2 linked regions of the Pigmentibacter sp. JX0631 genome follow. The protein of the gene in region 2 interacts with the protein of the main gene of each other region in a pairwise test. Links are inferred from orthologs where the notes say so. Each region holds a gene or a part of one and is shown on either strand. Other genes may lie near its edges. The genes, in order: grxD and QEJ31_RS07340.

Region 1 (3,305 bases), 1.4 Mb from region 2 along the record:
AGACGCATTTTTTTTTCCTGTATTAGATTTAATTCCACTAGAATTTAATTTTGGTTTTAAGTGTTTGGAATCTTTTGGTATTTGTTTTACAAGTAAACATGCGGTGGATTTTTTTCTTCTTAAATTTAAAAGTAACATTGAGATAACTAATTTCTTTTCGAAGTGTTTTTGTATAGGAACAGTTGGAGAACAAACTGCAAATTATGTGAAAGAAGTATTTCCTTCAACGCTTTGTAAGCTAACAGATAATATCATCTATCCCAAAAATGAATTAGGTTTAAAGTCTTTAATTCAAGATTTAAATAAAATTATTATTGAAAATAGAAACATTTATATCTTTACTGGATTATCAGGAAAAACAACACAAATTATATTTGAGAATGAAAAATATGTAAATTTAAAGCTGTATAGTGTACCTGTTTATGATACAAAAGAAATTGACTATAATTTATGTGTAAAATTTTTAAATGATATAATCGGAGAAAAAAAAATATCTGAATGTGATCTTATTTTTTCAGCTAAGTCAGGTCAAGTGATTAATACTACTATAAAAATTTTAATGTCATACTTTGGAATTGCAATAGTTGATAACTTACCAGCATCTATTTTTTTTATCCCTTGGGAAAAATCAGCAAAAAAAGTTTTAAATGAGTTAAAATTAATTGACAGAGATATCTCTTAATGACAATTTTAGAAAGTGTTCCGCTATTATTAAGGAGAGTGGTAACTAAAAATGTGTAAGGTAATCTTAAATTATAAAAAAACTAGGATTACTTGAGGTAATGCAACATGAAGCAGTCCGAACAAATCTGGATAGAAAACCTTGCAAGGGTAAATCTAGGAAAAACATTAGCACCTTCTGTGAACCAACAGCTTGTTCGGTTTGCGGTAAATGTTTTTTTGGAAGAACTGTGTTCTAAAATGATTGATTATGCCTCACATTTAAATTCAATAATATCTGAAATAAAACCTAATGAAACAGTTCAAGTGCTTCCTTTATCAATGCCAAGAACAGGACTCATTATTTTAAAAGCTGGCGATAAAATGATTATTTCCCAAAATGGGAAGGTTATTCAAGTCCGTACAGTTCAAGTTCATGTAGATAGTCAAAGAAATTATTTGGCATACGATTTTGAATTGAAACAAAATGAGCAAAATGGCATATTTTGGCGTTGTGTAAATGATGGGCAACTTGTTAATCCCGAATTAGTTGCTCAAAACTACTTGAGTTCTTTTTTAGTATCTGGATGTCGAGCTTTGCCCCAAACTCTTCGATTGGTGGCTTCACATCCGTAGCAGTTATTAATCTGTTTAATTAGAGGTATAAGAGTGTTAAGTCATGAAGTTAAGCAAAGAATTGAAAATGGTATCCCAAATACCCTTTGCTCTGTAAATGAATTTTCAGGTGGAACAGATCACTACTCAGTGGTTGTTGTTTCTAATTCTTTTGAAGGTTTGTCATCGTTAAAGCGGCATCGCATGATAATGGATCTCTTCAAAGAGGAAATGGAAACAGGCGAAGTGCATGCTCTTACCATTAAAGCTTTTACCCAAACACAATGGGAAAATGAAAAAAATAAAAATATTTAGACATCTGAGTTAAGGAGTTTTTAGTATGGATTGGAAAGAAAAAATTGAAAAAGACATCAAAGAAAATGAAATTATGGTGTACATGCGTGGAACTCCCGATGCTCCGCGCTGTGGATTTTCAGCAAAAGTAATTAGGACATTAGCTCAATTAGGAAAACCGTATCATGCAAATGATATGGATAGTGATCCTGCTTTATGGCAAACCTTAAAAGAAATGAACAACTGGCCTACGTCTCCACAAATTTTTATCAAAGGTGAGTTCATTGGAGGTTGCGATATTTTTGTTGAAATGTATCAGTCTGGTGAATTGCATGAAAAACTTGGTATGCAAAAATAATTAAGAGTTAAAGTACTTTTCATTTGCAAGAAAGTTAAAGCTTATTTTTCTTTAACTTTTTTATTTTACTTTTTCCTGATAAGCTCAATTTACTGAGAATTTATCAGGAGTTTTTTATGCAACATCATTTTTTTTCTCGAAGTTCTACTATCCCAGTATCCTGTGAAGAAGCCTTTCAATGGCACGAAAGAGAAGGAGCCTTTTTTCGGCTGTTACCTCCATGGATGCCTACAGAATTGCTTGATAAGAAGGGAACAATAAAAAATGGTGATTCAATAACAGTAAAAACCAAAATTGGAATTTTACCCATCACATTTCAAGCATTGCATCAAAATTATTTACAAAATAAACAATTTGAAGATATCCAATTAAAAGGCCCTTTTGCGTTTTATAAACATCTGCATAAGTTTGATAAAATAGAAGATAAAAAATGTAAATTAACCGATCAAATTGAGTTTAGTTTACCGATTGGTATGATTTCTAATTTTCTTGGACATACATTTGTTGAAGATAGATTGAATAAGTTGTTTAGTTATCGACATAGAACGTTAAAATATGATTTGTATTTGCATGCTAAATATTCTCAAAAAAAACTTAAAATTTTAGTTACTGGATCTTCAGGATTAGTAGGAAGTAGTTTAATTCCATTCTTAACTTCCGGTGGACATCAGGTAATAAAACTAGTCCGAAGAAATATGGAAATTAATGAAGCTGAAAAGCATAATTTTGCCATTTGGAATAGTGAAAAAGGAGAATTTATAAATCCTGAAAATCTTGAAAACCTTGATGCAGTTGTGCATTTAGCGGGAGAAAATATTGCATCACAAAAATGGAGTGAGCAGCGCAAACAACAATTAATCAATAGTAGAATTCATTTTACAACAGCATTATGTCAAGCGTTAAGTAAACAATTAAAGAATAAACCCAAAACTTTTATTTCTGCTTCTGGTATAGGGATATTTGGAAGCCGAGATTATGATGATATTTTACATGAGGATTCAAAGCTTGGTGAAGGATTTTTAGCAAATTTAGCAAGAGATTGGGAACAGGCAGCTAAAACTGCAAACGAATCGGGAATAAGAGTCGTCCATTTACGTTTTGGAACTATTTTATCTTTATCAGGGGGTGTATTAAAGAAAATGTATACCCCGTATCGATTGTGTTTGGGAGGGCCTTTTGGATCGGGGCGGCAAATGGTGTCTTGGATTTCTATTATTGATGTGCTTGGACTTATCTTATTTTCAATAACAAATGATAAAGTAACAGGAGCGGTAAATTCTGTTTCTCCACATGCAGTTACAAATGCACAATTTTCTGAATTATTAGCTCAGTCGCTGGACAGACCTAGTTCATTACGAATACCAGAACTTTTTGTTGA
Region 2 (3,141 bases):
TTATATGGTGGCGATATAAAACCAGAAGGCTCTTATGAGCTTCCTGAGGGCTTTGATGAAGAAGGAAAAGGTCTTCATTCACAAAGTGAAGACGAAGAAAATTCTGAATCTAGTATTCAAAAAAGTATTGTGAAAAATTATAAAATTTCTGATTTAGTTAAAGAAGGTCAAGAAATACTTGTACAAGTTGCTAAAGATGCCATTAGTACTAAAGGGGCACGGGTTACTACCTACCTCAGTTTACCTGGTAGATATGTAGTATTAATGCCTAGTATTAATCATATTGGTGTAAGCAGAAGAATTCAAAGTGAAGACGAACGAACAAGATTACGAGCTATTGTACAAAAAATAAAACCTGAAGGTGCTGGAATCATAGTACGAACTGCGAGTGAAAATGTCCCTGATGAGAAAATTATTGCAGATATAGATTTTTTGGTAAAACTTTGGGATTCCTTAAAGACTAAAAGTTTAAAATCTAAATCCCCTTGTTTAGTTCATGAAGATCTTGATTTGGTATTTCGTGCAACAAGAGATTTAATATCTCGTGATTTAGATAGAATTGTTATTGATGATAAAAAAAGATATGAGGATCTTGTCAGATTTTTAAATAGATTTAGTGTGAAATTAGGCGCTCAAGTTCAATTATACCAAGGTGATACTCAAATATTTGATGCTTTCGGTATAGAACAAGAAGTTTCAAGAGCATTAGGTTCAAAAGTTTGGTTAAAATCTGGTGGATATTTAATCATTGAACAAACTGAAGCTCTAACTGCAATTGATGTGAATACAGGAAGATATGTAGGGAATAAATCTCTTGGTGATACTATTGTAAAAACTAATCTTGAAGCAGTAAAAGAAATTGTTCAACAATTGAGATTAAGAAATATTGGTGGAATTATAATACTTGATTTTATTGATATGGACAGAAGTGATGATAGAGATAAAGTTTTTTTGGCTTTAATTGAAGAATTAAAAAAAGATAAAGCTAAAACTACTGTACTTAGAATCTCGGAAATGGGATTAGTACAAATGACGAGAAAACGCACTGAGGAAAGCTTATTGCAAAAAATGACTGTTGATTGCCCATATTGTGATGGAAATGGACATGTTAAAAGTCCCGCAACAATTTCTTGTGAAGTTATTAGAGAATTATTAAGAGAATTTTCACGTTCAAATAATGAAGGTTTTGTTGTTAAAGCACACGCACAAGTAGCAGATAGATTATTAGAAGAAGACAAAATTTTTCTGGATGAATTAAAAATAAAATATAGTAAGAAAATAGTAGTGAAATCTTTCGTAGATTATCACTTAGAGCATTTTGAAATTGCCCCAATACGTTTTGAATAAAATCTTACATAATTTAATTTAAAAAGAAGTTTAATGCCCAACACAGTTTGGGGAATTTATTGTGCTGTTATTCTTTTTTTTCCATTCTTCTTCTGTAAAAGTATGTAAAGAACAAGCTTTGATTAAGGTAAACTCTTCTTTTAATATATCATTAATTAATCTATGCCGATTTAACAATGATTTATTTTCAAATTCGTTAGATACGACTTCAATTTTAAAATGAGTTTCTGATCCTTTTGGGACACTATGCTTGTAGCTTTCATTTATAACTTTTATTAATATACTAGGGAGGTTTTGCTTTAATTTTATTTCAATTTTTTCTTGAATATTCATATAATGCCAGTTAAGAGTTGAGAAAAATATTGTGAAGATTGAAGAAATAGCTCCAATTTGTTAGTTAATTGTTGCTTAAAACAAAGTAACAAAGGAGCTACCAATGGATTGGCAGAACCAACTCATTACCGTTTACCTTACTTCCTGCAAATTTTTTTCTCAACTTTCTCCCTACATTTTTTTAAAAATAAGTCCTAATTCAAATCCTTCGTTTACTGATGAAGAAACCATCACAATTTACATCTTTGGAATTTTGAATGAACTTAAAAATATAAAATCAATTTTTAAATTTACAAAAAATTTCCTTAGTGAATGGTTTCCAAATTTACCTTCTTATGAAGGATTTTTATTTAGACTTAACAATCTGAATCATCTTTTTCCTGAACTTTCTAAATTCCTTTTACAGAATAAAAAGTTCAAATTAAATTCAAATACTACTAAACCTTTCGTTCTAATTGACTCTTTACCAATTATCTTGGCAAAGGGTTTTAGAGCTCACAAATGTAATACAGCAAAAGAAATTTCTTCAATTGGTTTCTGCTCTTCCAAAAATCTTTTTTATGGATTGAAACTTCATCTTACTGCTTTATTTAAAAATAAACGCCTTGCTTCCCCGGTATCAATGAAAATAACACGTGCTGCAACACATGATTTAACAGCGGTTAAGAATGATCTTTTAAATTTAAATCACTCAGAACTATTTGCTGATCGAGCGTACTGCGATCAATTTACTAAACAAAAATTGGCTAAAAAAAATTCTAACTTGCATACTCCAATTAAACTTTCAAGAAGTAAAAAAACTCTCTCATACGATGAAAAAGTATATTCAAAATCTGTTAGTTCAATTAGACAATCAATTGAAATCCTATTCAACTGGCTAATTGAATCTAGTGGTATTCAAACGGCATCTAAAGTCCGTTCAACAAAGGGCTTGCTTGTACATGTTTTCGGAAGATTTTCTGCATGCCTTTTTAAGTACATGTTCTTTTTCTAAATACATATTCTCAACTCTTAACTGGCATATATAGATTATACCTAATGGTACTTTAAAATGGTGCGGACGGAGAGACTCGAACTCTCACGCCTAGGGCACTGGCTTCTAAGACCAGCGTGTCTACCAATTTCACCACATCCGCTTGAAACTCTTCTCTAGCTGAGTTTTTTCAAGAGTTCAACTGGTTTGATAAGAAATTTTAAAAAAAATTTTAAATGCTGAAAAACTGGAATGATCTTTGTTTTTTGGTGAAAGCTTTAGGACTGGTCGTTAAATTAAGAACTGCAATAACTTCAGTAGTTTTATTAGGTGAAACAGTAATAATTAATGAACTTAATCGTTCTAAAACCATAAACAAGCCAAGTCCTGCACCTGCGGCTTCTTGTTGTAGTCGAATCATAGCTTTTCTATCGCTAGCAAATAAGAATTTTAGGTACTTATAAACTGTTTGTTTACTAAAAGTTCCA

The links.
Region 1: the proteins of QEJ31_RS07340 (region 2) and grxD interact in binary tests that used the Escherichia coli proteins (3 or more experiments, as listed by UniProt). The link is inferred for Pigmentibacter sp. JX0631 from one-to-one orthologs.

The regions. Positions count from the first base shown.
Region 1 is NZ_CP123622.1:232,932-236,236, reverse strand. The notes cover bases 303-3,271. They hold grxD (Grx4 family monothiol glutaredoxin), read left to right. Parts: upstream 303-1,615; coding sequence 1,616-1,927; downstream 1,928-3,271. Other genes in these bases: QEJ31_RS00950 (TIGR01777 family oxidoreductase), read left to right, coding at 2,044-3,271; QEJ31_RS00960 (BolA family protein), read left to right, coding at 1,330-1,590; QEJ31_RS00965 (hypothetical protein), read left to right, coding at 790-1,296; QEJ31_RS00970 (uroporphyrinogen-III synthase), read left to right, coding at 303-682. Also shown: more of QEJ31_RS00970, read left to right, coding at 1-302; more of QEJ31_RS00950, read left to right, coding at 3,272-3,305. UniProt on the Escherichia coli protein: Monothiol glutaredoxin involved in the biogenesis of iron-sulfur clusters.
Region 2 is NZ_CP123622.1:1,681,186-1,684,326, forward strand. Bases 30-2,834 are described here. They hold QEJ31_RS07340 (BolA/IbaG family iron-sulfur metabolism protein), read right to left. Parts: upstream 1,681-2,834; coding sequence 1,378-1,680; downstream 30-1,377. Other genes in these bases: QEJ31_RS07335 (Rne/Rng family ribonuclease), read left to right, coding at 30-1,347; QEJ31_RS07345 (IS982 family transposase), read left to right, coding at 1,784-2,674. Outside these bases: more of QEJ31_RS07335, read left to right, coding at 1-29; QEJ31_RS07355 (hypothetical protein), read right to left, coding at 2,886-3,141. UniProt on the Escherichia coli protein: Transcriptional regulator that plays an important role in general stress response. Has many effects on cell morphology, cell growth and cell division. Acts by regulating the transcription of many genes, including dacA (PBP-5), dacC (PBP-6), ampC and mreB.